One region of the Paenibacillus sp. FSL H8-0259 genome, then DNA from elsewhere that is predicted to be linked to it. Evidence: riboswitches for the same ligand, from Rfam matches in the RefSeq annotation. Region 1 holds a riboswitch; each other region holds the start of a gene.
The links. A riboswitch is a leader RNA that binds a small molecule or an ion and turns the genes downstream of it on or off. The one in region 1 is predicted to bind thiamine pyrophosphate.
Positions count from the first base shown of each region.

Region 1 (3,955 bases):
AAGCTTGTCCAGCCGTGTCAGCCTATCATAAAAGCTCATGTCCTTCCCCCCTCTTCATAAACAGCATCAGTCATGCCAGAAATCCGGTCAACGGCGAAGAAGCTGCGGCTGTCTCTTCCACCGGCCCCAGCCCGGCCAGATAGGCCTTCCGCCCCGCCGACACCGCTTCGCGGAATGCCTCCGCCATCAGCTGCGGGTCCCGGGCGGTGGCAATTGCCGTATTCAGCAGCACAGCGGCTGCGCCCATTTCCATCGCCTCAGCAGCCTCGGAGGGTCTGCCAATACCGGCATCCACGATGATGGGCAGACCCGTTTCTGATATCAGAATCCGGATCAGCTCCTTGGTCTGCAGCCCGCGGTTAGAGCCGATTGGCGCTCCCAGCGGCATGACGGCTGCAGCTCCGGCCGCCTTCAGCCGGAGTGCGGCTGACAGATCAGGACTCATGTAGGGCAGAACTACGAAACCCTCCGCAGCTAGGATTTCCGTGGCTCGGATCGTCTCGGTATTATCAGGCAGCAGATATTTCTGATCATTGATAACCTCAATCTTCACCCAGTCTCCCAGCCCCGCTGACCTTGCCAGCCGGGCAATGCGTACCGCTTCCTCTGCGGTGCGCGCACCGGAGGTATTGGGCAGCAGCGTCATGTGGGAAGGAATATGGCTGATAATATTGTCCTTGCTCTCCGGATCTACCCGGCGCAGGGCAACCGTAATGACCTGTGAACCCGAGCGGGCGATCACTTCGGGAATAAGAGTGTTGCGGCTGTATTTTCCGGTCCCGATGAACAGTCTGCTCGTTAAAGTAACTCCTCCAATAATCAAAGGATCCTGCATCATATCGCCTCCTGTGATAAGTCGCTGCCTTTATCTTAATTGCGTATTGGCGTATTGGCATTCTTGCATCTGCCGCACGCACAGTTACCAGTTACCTAGCCTCCGCCGACAAAATGAACCAGCTCAACTCGGTCACCTTCATTCAGCAATGTATCTTCATAAACCTCTCTGCCGGCAAGCTCACCATTCAGCTCCACAATAACCAGCTTCCCGGTCCACTCAGGCCGGGCCAGAAGATCAGCCAGCGTCCGGCAGCTCTCTTCATACCTTCCTCTGCGTCCGTTAACGGTCAAATTCATTCCAGTTCACCTCCTTTGCCCGGTATGGGGGTCATTCAGGACTTCAGCATATGCTGCGGCCTGAACGGATGATCTGTAAGCCTCAGCGGCGCCAGCAGGATCCGTCGCTCCGCATATCCCGGACATTACGGCTATTCCGGCAGCCCCCTTCGACAGAACGATTCCGGTATTGCCCGGTGTGATGCCTCCGATAGCAATCAGCGGTATACTGCTGGAGCGGACAGCCACTTCCAGCTGCTCCAGGCCCCGTTCCCGCTGTCCGGGCTTGCAGGCCGTAGGAAATACATGTCCATACAGACAAAAGTCCGCTCCCTGCTGTCCGGCGCGTGCCGCTTCCTCCGGGGAATGCACCGACCTGCCCAGCCGCAGGCCCGGGGCAATACCGCTCGCCTTGGCAGGCGGCAGGCTGTGCCAGGCCAATTGGACGCCGGCTGCCCCTGCTGCCAGAGCCACATCAATCCGGTCATTAATAACCAGCTTTGAGGGCGGAACCCCCGCTTGCAGCAACCGCTCTGCGGCAGCCAGAAGCTCAAGTGCGGACAGGGCTTTTTCCCGGAGATGGATATAATCCACCATGGTATGTACAGCAGCAGCCAGTCCGGCAAACTGCTCCGGATTCAGCCTCCCGTCCGAGATCAAATGGATTTCTTTCAGCACCTTCACCTTCCCTTCTATACGGCATTCCGGAAAATACAAAAAGACCGCCCCCTGTATCAGGAAGCAGTCCGGAATATAAGCAGGAATACCGGGTAAGCCGTTACCCCCGCTGCATTATTCATTCTCCACTTCCCTACGCTGGTATAAACCAGATCAGGTTCAAAGGGTCCGAACAGATATGTTCGTCTCAGCCTTGCGGCACCCCTAGTGATCGTTCATATTCTATTGTTCTTGCAGTTTGTATATTAGCATATTATTCCTGTAAGAGCTATTCTTTAATAGATTCAATTATTAAGTCCAGCGGGTTTAAGCGGCAAAAAAGCCAGCCTTCCGGCTGACTTTTCATCTGTTGAACGTTTGATTCTTTAAACAGTATAAACTTATCCGGCTTACAAAGCAGTGCCAATGGTCAGCCGTTAACGATCTCGCCGCCGTTCACATGCATGACCTGACCGCTTACATAAGAGGAATCGTCAGAAGCCAGATACACATAGGCCGGTGCCAGCTCCTCGGGCTGTCCCGGACGCTTCATCGGCTGGGTGCCGCCGAATTCACTGACCTTCTTCGCGTCAAACGTAGACGGAATCAGCGGCGTCCAGATCGGGCCCGGTGCTACCGCGTTTACCCGGATGCCTTTGTCTGCGAGATTCATCGACAGGGAGCGGGTGAAGCTGAGAATTGCTCCTTTGGTGGACGAATAGTCCAGCAGCTGCGGGCTGCCGCGGTACGCCGTGATAGACGTAGTGTTGATGATCGTGGAGCCTTTTTTGAGATGGGGCATCGCTGCCTTGGTCAGATAGAACATGGAGAATATATTCGTCCGGAACGTCCGCTCCAGCTGCTCGGCGGTAATGTCCTCAATGGTCTCCTGCGGATGCTGCTCTGCCGCATTGTTAATCAGGATGTCCAGCTTGCCGAGTCCCTCAATGGTTTTATTAATCAGATCCTGACAGAAGGCCTCAACCCCGATATCACCGGAGATCAGAATACACTTCCGCCCCTCCTGCTCCACCTGGCGCTTGGTTTCTTCCGCATCTTCATGCTCATTCAGATAGGATATCACTACATCTGCGCCTTCTTTGGCAAAATGAACGGCAACCGCACGACCGATTCCACTGTCCCCTCCGGTAATGAGTGCGGCCTTGCCCAGCAGCTTGCCTGCTGCCTTGTAAGCTGAGGTTTCAAACTCCGGAAGCGGATTCATCTCGCTTTCAATTCCGGGCTGCTGGTCCTGTACCTGCGGAGGCAGGGTTTTGACGGGTTGTTTGCTGGTGTCTGGCATAATCCATTCTCCTTTCGCTGTACCGTTATACTGTTTTTACTAATCATGTTAGGTTGGCTAAAAGTCTGGTGTTTATGCATCATACTTGCCTAGCAAAAATCGCTTTACGTTATTTTACTTACCACATAGGGAAGCCGGCCAAACAGAAAATCTTGAGTCCAACGCGTTCCCGCTCCATTTTAGAGCCTGCAGAAGGAGAGTTATCCTCATGTCCAAAAAATCAAAAAGCATCATCGTTGCCGTCAAAGGTGTCATCCTGTATCAGGGCAGAATCCTCATCGTCAAGCGGGCTGCCGCCGATTCTGCAGGTGCCGGAAGCTGGGAATGTGCCGGAGGCAAAATCGAATTCGGTGAAAGCCTGGAGGCTGCACTGGAAAGAGAAATTCTTGAGGAAACCGGACTGGCGGTTACGACAGAACGTATCCTTTATGCGGTGACCCTGCTCACTGACCCTGCTAGACAGGTAGTGATTATCACCTATTTATGCCGCGCAGCCCGTGGCGAAATCCAGCTCTCGGAAGAGCATACCGATTACCGCTGGTGCACCGTGAGCGAAATGAACGCCCTGCTGCCGCCGCAGATTATCGCTGACTTTCAGGAGCACGGCATTTTTGAGCTGGAAGGGTTGTTACGGTAAGTAATGAACGGTTTCTACAAGAATATTATATATATCCGGACATTTTTATATCCTATACTTTCTCTTGGAAGACAACCATCTTCACTGGAGGGTTCACTATCTGCCATGGGAAATGAAAATGAGATTATACGATTGACTAACGCGACGTTAATCGACGGAACGGGGCGCCAGCCGCTGTACAATGCAAGCATTGAAATTGTTAATGGCCGGTTCGGCATGATTGCCGGGCCAGGGAGCAGCGGGCT
Region 1 covers NZ_CP150147.1:2,586,342-2,590,296, reverse strand. Annotated here, with positions in the region: gene thiH (2-iminoacetate synthase ThiH) at 1-39, opposite strand, end outside; gene NSU01_RS10920 (thiazole synthase) at 71-835, opposite strand; gene thiS (sulfur carrier protein ThiS) at 931-1,134, opposite strand; gene NSU01_RS10910 (thiamine phosphate synthase) at 1,141-1,830, opposite strand; TPP riboswitch at 1,905-2,007, opposite strand; gene NSU01_RS10905 (SDR family oxidoreductase) at 2,201-3,073, opposite strand; gene NSU01_RS10900 (NUDIX domain-containing protein) at 3,282-3,710, shown strand; gene NSU01_RS10895 (amidohydrolase family protein) at 3,816-3,955, shown strand, end outside.

Region 2 (3,955 bases), 2.1 Mb from region 1:
GCGCGATATCGGACGGGCTGGGCAGCTGCCAGGCCGGGATATGGAACACCGATACCGCAATTTGCCATGCGCCCAGAAAAAAGATGACCGCCACAAGGGGCGGCCAGATTTGTCTCCAGGTGCTTCTCACGGCCGGTATTTCTCCGTCAGCTTGTCCATGCTGATGCCGCTGGGATTATGGGCGATCTTGATCTGGGAGATCACGCTCGGGCTGCCGGAGGCAATCAGTGCCTCATGCATCTGACGTACAACTTCCAGCAGCTCCGTGAGCTCGCCTTCCATGGTGGTATCAAGCGGATTCACCTGGTGTTTAACCCCCGACTTCTGAATTACCTCAATCGCAGTGTCCACGTAAGGGATCGAATCCTCATTGTTTGGAGCCTTGGGAATTACCTGAATGCTAAGCAGTGTATTAGCCATTTATTATTCATTCCTCTCATGTGAGCTAGTGTCATTACTATTCCAACCGGTGTTTATGGGCCTTCCGGCAAAAATTCATTCGTAAATGTACTTGCGGCATCGAGCGGTTTGTCCAGCAGCTTCAGGCCGTACATCCACTCGGCATAATTCTGCCAGATTTCTAGCTTCTGCTCACCCCAGCGGGCGGCATCGTCCTTGTATTTCGGGCTGAGCCATTTCTGGCTGGCCAGCACCAGCTCGGGATCAAGATCAGGCACGGCATCAGACAGGACCGTGGCCGCTTCTTCCGGATGGTCGATCGCGTATTGGTAACCTTTCGACGTAGCTTTGAGGAAAGCCTTCACCACTTCCGGATGCTCGGCGATTTCCTTCTCACTGGTGGTCAGCACCGGTGTGTAGTAATCCAGCTGCGGCGCATAATCCTTCAGGTACAGCATATCCAGCGGCTCGCCGCGCAGCTCGGCTTCGATCCCGGTCCAGGCGTAGAAGATCCAGGCAAAGTCGATATCGCGTTTCACCGCAGTGAAGAAGTCAGCTTCGCCGATATTCACCAATTTCACTTTGGAGACGTCTCCGCCATCGGGGTCCATGATGGCTTTCATAGCTGCTTCTTCCGCTGGAGAGCCCCAGCCTCCGTAGGTTTTGCCTTCGAAGTCTTTCGGCGTCTTAATGTTGCGGTCCTTCGGAGCGGCAAAGCCGGAGGTATTATGCTGAATGATAGCGGCGATGGAGACGAGCGGCACATCCTGCAGGCGGGCCAGGGTGAGCGCCTCCTGTGCACTGATGCCAAACTGGGCTTCACCGGAAGTAACCATGGCGTCAGATCCGGCAGCACCCGGCTGCACGATCTCCACGTCAAGACCTTCCTCCGCGTAATATCCCAGCTCCTTGGCGGTATACAGGCCGGTGTGATTCGTGTTCGGCGTCCAGTCCAGCGCAATCTTAACCGGGGTCAATTCTTTAGGCGCGTCGGTGGTACTGGCGGCTGCGGTTGCTTCAGGTGCAGCGGTGCTGTTCCCGGCGGCAGGTGTGCTGCCTCCGGCATTGCTGCCCGGGTTGACGTTCCCGTTGCCGCATCCGGCCATCACGAGCACAAGCATAGAGCTGAGCAGCAGCGGTAATACTTTTTTGACTCCCATTTCTCTTCTCTCTCCTTCCAGCAATCCCTAGTCTTCCAAAATTCAGAGTAACCCATACCAAAAAGCGCCCCGGAGACCGGGACGCCAGTTACTTGCGCAAGGTGAGTTCAACTTCAGGCCCATGAAGGGGCTCGGGGTTGAATGAAGATTCCTACGCTGGCATTATCCAGATCAGGTATAAGGGTCAGTATCTTGTGGGATACAATCTCAGCCGGCCAATTCCAGCACCCCTGGTTCTATGAAGTTCACGGGTATTGCTATGTTCTTACGGTGTATTATAGACGCCGCTCTTGCGGTTGTCCAGTCTCCCCGTCCTAATCTTCAAGCTTTAGCGGCAGAATCCAGGGGCCTTTGAGCAGGAATAGAGGCTCCGACATTCTAAAACGCAGCGTATCCGCGCCGGGCTCTGCATCCAGAAGAAGAGTCTTCAAGATTCTTGGGAATGTCTCGGTATCCTGCCAGCCGTATGAATATTTGTCCCCAGAACCCGGATAGCGGATGAAGAAATGCGTCAGTGACTTTGCCGCTCCCGGGTCAAATTTCACATCCACATCTACACTGACAGCCGTTTCGCTGCTGCGTTCAATGCGGGTGAATTCTACCGGGAAACCGGCAATTTCAGCGGTAATATGAAGGGGCGCACTCTCCCCGCTGGCGGGCAGCGGCAGAACGACCTCCCGGGAGAGTGCCTTTCGTTCCGCTATTTCGATGTAAGGGATGACGACCCTGTAAGACTGTTCTTCAGCTGATGCCAATTCCCGGAACGAGAACTCCGACGGGTAGACCATGGTTGAAGGAGGTTCAACCTTTGCTTTGACTCCCTCTGCATTCTCGACATACAGGCCATTCCAGGATACCAGCGGCTCCAATGAATAAGAATGGACGGCAGAGAACGAATCTGAAAGGGCCGGAACTAATTCAACGCGGACAAGTCCGTCATCCAGACGAACCGGAAAAGCCGTAATCCGCACATCCTGGTGCACATCGCTTGCACCTAAATGCTGCAGATCATCGGCGGTCACCGGTGCTTGAAGCACCAGTGGCCCGACTGCTGCTGCATTGATATACAGAGTAACCGGTTCAGCGGTTTCAAGCTCCAAATTTCCGGGAAGTGCAGCACTGTAGCTTGCATACCAGTCTCCGGATGCAGAAGACCGCATATTGGAAGTAAAGGTATAACGGTCCCCTCCAATGTCTGCCTGAAATTCAGTAATGACGGGAGTCTGCTGTCCACGCAGCGTAATGGTCCCGCTGTTCTCCTGCAGAAGTACGGCATTGACTGTCAGCTTTCCCTTGCCTATGGAAGCAGTGTAGGGCTTCTCCAGAACATAAAGCTGACTGCCCGGGCTGCTCTCCAGAACCGTACCGAAGCCGGGCAGGAAGCTAAGGGCTTGCTTTAGACCTGCCTGGACGTCAGGGGAGAACGCCAGCAGGCCTGCGGCCATAAGGATCGCGGCCGCCGCCGCTCCAATAGCTGCCCGCCGCCGCGGCTTGCGGACAGCAGCAGGCAGTTCAGGCGCCGGTTCAGTCTGAATAAGGTCGAGGGTACGGCTCTTGATCCGCTCAAGCGAAGCAATCTCTTCTTTAGACCCGGGTACGGGGCTTGACTCAGGCTCCGACAGTAATCCGTCCAGTGCAAGTTCAGCCTCGCTGAATTCCAGAAGATCGAGCTGATCAAATATGCTTTTCTCGCCGCTGTTCATATCCTTTACCATGACCCGAGTTCCCCCTTTCCATCTTCGCCAGTCAGATGTATAGCCTGCTTCAGCATTGTCCGGCAGCGGTACAGACGGCTCTCGACAGCTTTTTTACTGAAGCCAAAGGCCGCAGCCAGTTCATCCAGACTCTCGTATAGGTAATACCTGCGCAGAAACAGGCTGCGGTCCGGTTCACGGAGCTGCCCGATATAGCGGAGCAATTCCCCCGTTGCCTCACGTTGTAGAAATTCCTGTTCGGTGTTGGTCCCGCTCTGCATGTTAAGTGCTGCTTCGTTCAGCGTCCTGCCAAGTCCCGGCTGCAATTTACGCCTCAGATCCAGCGCCTTGTATTTTGCGAGCAGGAATATCCAGGTGCGGAAGGAAGCGCGTGACGGGTCGTAACGTCCGATATTGTTCCAGGCCGCCAGAAACACATCGCTGACACATTCCTCGGCATCCTCTGCACTCCCGCAGCCGGCCAGAATACGCCGGACCAGTCTGTGCACATCGGGTCCGTAGAAGTCGATGGCATCCGCGAGAGCTTGCTTATCTTTAGTTCTGAACCGGCCGGGCCAGTCCAGGCTGTCATGATCATTACGCGTCATAGGAACCTCCGGCATTTCTTTTCATGAGTTACCCACTAATAAGTCGTATATGTATTACTACGCATGCCTGCGGGAAGATCACTCAGAAGATTTG
Region 2 covers NZ_CP150147.1:500,010-503,964, forward strand. Annotated here, with positions in the region: gene NSU01_RS02165 (ABC transporter permease) at 1-130, opposite strand, end outside; gene NSU01_RS02170 (MTH1187 family thiamine-binding protein) at 127-420, opposite strand; gene NSU01_RS02175 (ABC transporter substrate-binding protein) at 474-1,559, opposite strand; TPP riboswitch at 1,691-1,801, opposite strand; gene NSU01_RS02180 (hypothetical protein) at 1,874-3,274, opposite strand; gene NSU01_RS02185 (sigma-70 family RNA polymerase sigma factor) at 3,268-3,861, opposite strand.
Region 2: another riboswitch for thiamine pyrophosphate. It lies ahead of NSU01_RS02175 (ABC transporter substrate-binding protein); the one in region 1 lies ahead of NSU01_RS10910 (thiamine phosphate synthase).

Region 3 (3,955 bases), 1.0 Mb from region 1:
GACCAGCCATTCTGCACTGCTTGGCGTTGCACACAGAATGGAGCCGATCGTAAACACAATAACAGCTGTCAAAAAGACGTTCTTAGCCCCGAACCGGTCAGACAGCCAGCCTGACAGCGGAATGACCGAAGCCTGCGCCAGCATATACCCGGTTACGACCCACTGCAGCGTATGCAGGTCTGTATTGAAATCCACTACCATCCTGGACAATGCCACATTCATTGCCGTACTATCCAGCACGACCATAAATACGCCGGCAATAATCGCCAGCAGCGGAACTAGAATGCCGGATAACCGGAAATCGGCATCCTGCTTCAAGGTCTGATCCATACTCCTTCTCCTCCTGAACTGTCCGCTGTCATCTACGTTGACCTGCGGGCAGGTTTGTCTATATAATTAGTGAACGGACAATTGTCCGCGTTCGCATTTCATAGTCTACGGACAATTGTCCGATGTGTCAAGCGGAATACGCCAATTCCCCACACTTGATTCGTTTACCGGCAGAATAGAGATTTCTTAGGACGCACTGTAGGCATAAATGTTGTATATTTTGCAGCTTTGATTCATGGATAGCCGGGTTTCCGGATGGATTGTTGTATGAAATGCAAGAATAGTTCTGCTAAACTGCTTGAACAAGCTGAAATAATGCATTTTATACAACAATTTGGGATTTAGGCCGATCGAATGAGGGAAATGTTGTATTATGGGCAGGATTTACTTTATATGAAAGGGGATATCATGAAAAAAACAGAAACGGAAGTTGAACCTGTAACATCAGCAGCTCCGGACAATACAGAGAACACAGAGAACAAAGATAACACAGTGAACACAGACATCGCTGCAAAAGAACCCGCCGATCCTTATATGCAGCGGATACTCGAGGCGGCCCGCCAGCTGTTCACCGAGAGCGGCCTCGAAGCTGTCAGTATGTACGGCATCGCCAAACGGGCCGGTATAGGGCAGGGATCGCTCTACCGCCGCTTCACTGATAAGGGCGAAATCTGTTCGGCCCTGCTGCTGGACAGCACCGAGCAGTTTCTGTCGGGGATGGAACAGCAGCTTGCTGCCAGCGCTGGTGAAACGGCTGCCCTCGCGCATCTGCAGAGCAGCATTGAGCAGGTCGTTGGTTTCATTGAGCAATATGCGGAGCTCTTGAACATGATCAAATCCGAATTCACCGGCAAGAAGCAGCTTACCCAGTTCGAACATCCTTTTTTCCAGCGGCTCGGAGTGATTATGGGTGAACTTCTGCACCGCGCATCCGCGAATGGAGAGATTATCGGGATCGATCCCCGCTTCGCTGCCACAGCGCTGATCTCTGTACTTAGTCCCGATCTTTACCTGTATGAACAGAAACGGAACGGCTCCTCCAAAGAGGAAATCTCGCGGGGAATTGTTGCGTTGTTCATCACCGGCCTCTCCAAGCGCTGAGCACAGGCTCTTTACAAGCGGGGAAATTATGGTATATTAAGTACCAATTACGAATTCAATAGCACCTGTTATTTCACTAGGGGAGTCGGCCGACTGAGACGGAGCTTAAGCTCCGGACCCTTGGAACCTGATCTGGATCATACCAGCGGAGGGAAGTGGAGCAGAATGTATCAGCGGTTCCGCGTCTTTGCAAACTGACTGTACCTTCAGGCCCATTCATTTCCTCCGGAAATGGATGGGTCTTTCTTGTTTTCGTAGCGTAATCACTTTTCCCTAAGGAGGCTTGCTTCCCCATCCTATGATCAACATCGCTAACCTGTCCTATTCTTTCGGCGCAGCTTCAAGGGCTCCGGTCTTCTCCGGAATCTCCATGAAGGTCCGCCGCGGCGAGTTCATCTCCGTCGTGGGTGCCAGCGGCTGCGGCAAAAGTACGCTGTTCAAGATTATCGCCGGCCTGCTGGAACCCGGCAGCGGCGAGGTTGCCCTGCATGGGCAACCGCCTAATAACGCCTCGGAGCGGCTCGGCCAGGTCGGCTATATGCCGCAGCGGGATCTCCTGCTGCCCTGGAGAACCGTACTGGACAATTGCCTGCTGCCCTGGGAACTGAAGCGGAGCGGCTCCAAAGAGGAAGCCGTTATTCAGATCCGCAGCATGCTGCAGCAGTTCGGTCTTGGTGATACGGGGGCTGCGTATCCGCATGAGCTGTCGGGCGGCATGCGCCAGCGGGTTGCGGTACTCCGCACCATTGCCGCCGGGAATGAGCTGCTCCTGCTGGACGAGCCGTTCGGGGCACTGGACGCCATAACCAAGCGGGAGCTTCACCGCTGGCTGCTGGAATTATGGTCAGGACTGGACAAGACTGTGCTGTTCATTACCCATGACCTTGAAGAAGCGCTTCTGCTTAGTGACCGCATCTATCTGATGACCGGCAGTGCCGGGGGCGGTATGCAGGAGTTCATCACCGGTCTTCCCCGCCCCAGACATCATAGTCAGAATTACGAACCGCAGTTTGTTGCCCTGCGGCAGGATTTGGAGCTGAAGCTGTATGACAACCGTCTTCTATAGAAGATTGCTGCGGGAGTACAGCCCGGCTATTCTGCTTGTGCTGCTGATTCTTGCGGTCTGGGAAACGGTGTCCCGGCTGGGGCTGATTCCTCCGTTCATCCTGCCGGCTCCCACTGCCATCTGGATTGCTCTGATGGAAGACAGGCATTTACTCTTCGGCGTTCACCTGCCTGCAACGCTGCTTGAGGTACTAACAGGCTTCGCTCTGTCCGTCTTCTGCGGCAGTCTGCTGGGAACGGGCATGCATCTGTTCAGGCCGCTGGCCAAAGCGCTGTATCCGCTGCTGATTATCAGCCAGACGATTCCGCTGGTTGCCCTCTCTCCCCTGTTTATCATGTGGTTCGGCTATACCTTGTGGAGTAAGGTTGCCGTAGTGTTCCTGACCGCCTTCTTCCCGGTGGTTGTCGGCACCTACGATGGGCTGGGCAAGAATACGGAGCAGTACCGCGAGCTGTTGTTGACGCTTGGCGCGAACCGCTGGCAGATTCTCCGCAAGGCTGCTGTTCCGCTGGCCCTGCCGTCCTTTTTCTCCGGACTGAAGCTGTCGGTGGTGTACTGCGTCATTGGCGCTACCATCGGCGAATGGCTTGGAGGCAGCCGGGGGCTTGGTTATTTCAGCCGGAGAATGGCCGGCAATCTGCAAAGTGCCGAGATGTTTGCCGCTGTTGTGCTGCTGTCCGCCCTTGGGATCACTTTGTTTCTGTGTATTGCTACGCTCGAGAAGTTATTTCTGAAGAAAAGAGGACGTTATTCATGACTCCAATCCGCTATAACCGTTATCTCTACACCCGTAGTGCTCAACCTTATAAGTTGCTGCCTTATATATTGCTCCTGTCTGTTCTTTTGGTGCTGCCGGGCTGCGCCGGCAATAACGGGTCGGCTGGCAATAACGTGCCGGCTGGCTCCGGCTCATCATCGGCATCATCCGCTCCGGCGGCAGCCGCAGACGGTACAGCCCATAAGCTGACGATCATGCTCGACTGGTATCCGAACGCCGTTCATTCCTTTTTGTATGCGGCACAGAGTGAGGGGTATTTTGCCGAAGAGGGGCTTGATGTTGAGATACAGATGCCTGCCGACAGCAACGACGCGCTGAAACTGGTAGCTGCCGGACAAGTCGATCTGGCCCTCAGCTACCAGCCGCAGGTGCTGATGGCCCGGGGAGAGCAGATTCCGGTCAAATCCGTTGCCGCTCTGGTACGGCATCCCCTGAACCATCTCATGGTTTCCGCAGACAGCGGAATAACCCGGCCCGGGGAGCTCTCAGGCAAGCAAGCCGGTTACTCCTCCATTCCGCTGTATGAAGCCATGCTGCACACTATGATCCAAACCGATGGCGGCGATCCCGCCTCCCTGAAGCTGATTGACGTCGGCTTTGAGCTTATCCCTGCCCTCTCCACCGGGCGTGTGGATGGAATTATGGGCGGATTCATCAACCATGAGCAGCTGATATTAGAG
Region 3 covers NZ_CP150147.1:3,604,890-3,608,844, reverse strand. Annotated here, with positions in the region: gene NSU01_RS15220 (DHA2 family efflux MFS transporter permease subunit) at 1-330, opposite strand, end outside; gene NSU01_RS15215 (TetR/AcrR family transcriptional regulator) at 739-1,431, shown strand; TPP riboswitch at 1,500-1,602, shown strand; gene NSU01_RS15210 (ABC transporter ATP-binding protein) at 1,715-2,497, shown strand; gene NSU01_RS15205 (ABC transporter permease) at 2,478-3,254, shown strand; gene NSU01_RS15200 (ABC transporter substrate-binding protein) at 3,251-3,955, shown strand, end outside.
Region 3: another riboswitch for thiamine pyrophosphate. It lies ahead of NSU01_RS15210 (ABC transporter ATP-binding protein); the one in region 1 lies ahead of NSU01_RS10910 (thiamine phosphate synthase).

Region 4 (3,955 bases), 2.4 Mb from region 1:
TATCATTACTGCGCAGCAGCGGCCAGCAACAGCGGCCTCTACACTGAAGCGCTACGCTGCTGGAGACAGGCTGCGAAGCTGGACCCTGAGTCTGCCGTGCCGGCATTCTTCCTGTCCCAGCTCCAGCAAGCCCGGGGAGAAGACAGACCCATGCCTGCTGTCAGCTATAATTACCAATTGCCTTTCCAGGAGCAGCTTAAGCAGTGGAAGGGGAATACAGGCAAGTTCACTGAAGAAGTACGGAACAATCCGCTGCTGCGAGCCTCGTTCTTCTGGGCGCTGCGCTACGGCGATTCCTCCACGAAGCTGCAGGTGACCGAAGCCCTGCGCTGGATTGAGGATGAGGAGATGTCCGAGGTACTGCGCGGAGTTCTGGAGCATCAGCCGCTCCAGGAGGACCGGCTGCAGGAGGCGGCGCTGTTCAGCCTGCAGCGGCTGATTGGAGAGAATCTGGAAGAAGCTGCAGCTCCTGAGGAAGAGCCGTTGCAAGCGGCTTCCAGCCCCAAGGGCCCGGCTGAATGGAAGGAAGACTGGCAGCGGATTATCGATCATACGGTGGCCATGATGGACCGGAGATATGATGCTGTGCAGAAGAAGGATGCAGAGTTTATCTGGAAGCAGTTCATCGGCAGCCTGTATCCGGATGTACCGTTATTCCGCAATGACGGCGGCTGGTGTGCGGCACTGGAGTATCTGACTGCCAGGCTGCACGGGCGTCCGGTCACCTTCCGCGAGGCGGCACAGCGTTACGGCGTCTCGGTCTCCATGGTAAGCCGCTATGCACGGCGGATCGACAGTGAATGCGATACCCAGGGCATGCTGCCGGGAACGGACGGCTTGTCGCCGTCCACCAACAATATTTGAACCCTTTTTTCAAATATAAGAATCTATACGTTTCTCACGATAACTTATCCTTATATTTCTCGCTGAAACGGTACCGTCTTAATAAAAGGACGATAAAGCCGTTTCCACTTGTAAATACAAACCTACTTGTAAGGAGGCCAATGTAATGTACAAAACGATTGTAATCGGAACAGGCCCGGCCGGGCTGACTGCCGCGATTTATCTGGCGCGCGCGAACCTGAGCCCGCTCGTAATTGAAGGCTTGCAGCCGGGAGGACAGCTGACAACGACGACAGAAGTGGAGAACTTTCCAGGCTTCCCTGAAGGAATTCTGGGTCCTGATCTGATGGACAACATGCGTAAGCAGGCCGAACGCTTCGGCGCTGAATTCAAGAATGGCTGGGTGGAGTCGGTTGACTTCTCACAGCGTCCGTTCAAGGTGACTGTAGACGGAATGGGTGTACTGGAAGCGGAGTCGGTCATTATTTCGACCGGCGCCTCCGCCAGATACCTGGGTATCCCGGGCGAGCAGGAGAATGTAGGACGCGGGGTCAGCACCTGTGCGACCTGTGACGGATTCTTTTTCCGTAACAAAAAAATTGTCGTGGTCGGCGGCGGCGATTCCGCGATGGAGGAAGCCAGCTTCCTGACCCGCTTTGCTTCCAGCGTAACGCTGGTGCACCGCCGTCCGGAGCTGCGTGCTTCGAAGATCATGCAGGACCGCGCACGCGACAACAGCAAGGTGTCATGGGCACTGAACCGCACGCCGCTTGAGGTAACCGTCGGCGATACCGGAGTTAAGGGCATCACCGTCCTTAACAATGAGACGGGACTTACCGAGCTGGTGGAAGCGGATGGTGTATTTGTCGCTATCGGACATACACCGAATACCGCTTTCTTAGGCGGGCAGATTAACACCGATGCCAATGGCTATATAGTGGTTAACCCGGGCACCACAGAGACGAATATTCCCGGCGTATTCGCTTGCGGCGACGTGCAGGATACGCGTTACCGTCAAGCCATATCGGCAGCCGGAACCGGCTGTATGGCCGCCATGGATGCCGAGAAGTTCCTGGAAGGCACGATGGTGCATGACTGGAGCGAATCGCTCGATAAATAACCGGAGAAGGTTCTTGTTATTTACGGGTTTACAAAAAAATCCTATACCAGTAGAATGTATTTAATTAGATAAGATACCCACTAGGGGAGCCTGAATAGGCTGAGACGGGAAAAGTGAATTTCCGGACCCTTGAACCTGATCTGGATCATACCAGCGTAGGAAAGTGGAGTCGGACCTTTTTTTGAATACAGTCTTATTGGGCTGTTCCTTTGATAAAGCCGCTCCAGGTGGAGCGGCTTTTTGACTTGCAAGAATTCATATGCCTTGTGCTATACATGATTCTTCGGCTCAGTCTGCTGCGTGAAATCTTATCTGATTGGCTCATAGGGCGAAGAGGAGGAGATTAGAATGCCAGAAATGATGAAGAACGAAGAGGTGGACCTTTCCCGATTTCCTGCAAGCCGCAAAGTGTATGTAGAGGGCTCGCGCCCGGATATTCAGGTTCCGATGCGGGAGATCAGCCTCAGCAGAACCGAGGGCGTTGCCGGGGAAGAGGAGAACGAACCGCTGCGTGTCTATGACACAAGCGGAATTTACACCGATGCTGCGCAAGAGGCTGACATTCGGAGGGGGCTGCCGCCGCACCGTTTATGCTGGATTGCGGAGCGTGGCGATTCGGAGGAATACACCGGAAGAGCTGTGCAGCCGCAGGATAATGGAATCCGCAGGGGCGGGCCGCCCGCAGAGGCTTATCCAGGGCTGCAGCGGAGTCCCCTGCGGGCACATGCGGGCAACAATGTTACCCAGCTGCATTATGCGCGGCAAGGGATCATTACTTCGGAAATGGAGTATATCGCGATCCGCGAGAATACCCGGCCGGAATTCGTAAGGGATGAGGTGGCCGCCGGACGGGCCATTATTCCGGCCAACATCAATCATCCCGAGAGCGAGCCGATGATTATTGGCCGTAACTTCCTGGTTAAGATCAATGCGAACATCGGAAATTCTGCGGTGTCTTCTTCTATTGAAGAGGAAGTGGAGAAGATGCGGTGGGCAACCCGCTGGGGGGCCGACACCATCATGGACCTCTCCACCGGCTCCAAGATTCATACCACCCGTGAATGGATTATACGCAATTCTCCTGTGCCTGTCGGCACGGTGCCCTTATACCAGGCGCTCGAAAAGGTGAACGGCATAGCCGAGGATTTAACCTGGGAGCTCTATCGCGACACGCTGATTGAGCAGGCGGAGCAGGGGGTCGATTACTTTACCATTCATGCCGGGGTGCTACAGCGCTATATTCCGCTGACTGCCGGAAGAATGACGGGAATCGTATCACGGGGCGGCTCGATTATGGCCGCTTGGTGCCTTGCCCATCAGCAGGAGAACTTTCTGTACACACACTTCGAAGCTATATGTGAGATTATGAAGACGTATGATGTGGCCTTCTCTCTGGGGGACGGACTTCGTCCGGGTTCTATAGCAGATGCCAATGACGAAGCTCAATTCGCTGAGCTGGAGACACTGGGAGAGCTGACAGCGCTGGCCTGGAAGCACGATGTTCAGGTAATGGTTGAGGGCCCGGGGCATGTGCCGATGCACAAGATTAAGGAGAATATGGACAAGCAGCTCGAGATTTGCCGGGAAGCCCCTTTTTACACCCTGGGTCCGCTCACTACCGATATTGCACCCGGTTATGATCATATCACTTCAGCCATCGGGGCGGCGATGATCGGCTGGCTCGGGACGGCTATGCTGTGTTACGTTACACCCAAGGAGCATTTAGGTCTGCCTAACAAGAATGACGTGCGCGAGGGAGTCATTACCTACAAGATCGCTGCACATGCCGCAGACCTCGCCAAGGGGCATCCGGGTGCACAGGACAGGGATAATGCGCTGTCCAAGGCACGGTTCGAGTTTCGCTGGCGAGACCAGTTCCATCTCTCTCTGGACCCGGAAAGGGCGCTGGAGTATCATGATGAGACGCTTCCTGCGGAGGGGGCGAAGCAAGCTCATTTCTGCTCTATGTGCGGTCCTAAATTCTGCAGCATG
Region 4 covers NZ_CP150147.1:158,087-162,041, forward strand. Annotated here, with positions in the region: gene NSU01_RS00795 (tetratricopeptide repeat protein) at 1-864, shown strand, start outside; gene trxB (thioredoxin-disulfide reductase) at 1,010-1,963, shown strand; TPP riboswitch at 2,036-2,142, shown strand; gene thiC (phosphomethylpyrimidine synthase ThiC) at 2,312-3,955, shown strand, end outside.
Region 4: another riboswitch for thiamine pyrophosphate. It lies ahead of thiC (phosphomethylpyrimidine synthase ThiC); the one in region 1 lies ahead of NSU01_RS10910 (thiamine phosphate synthase).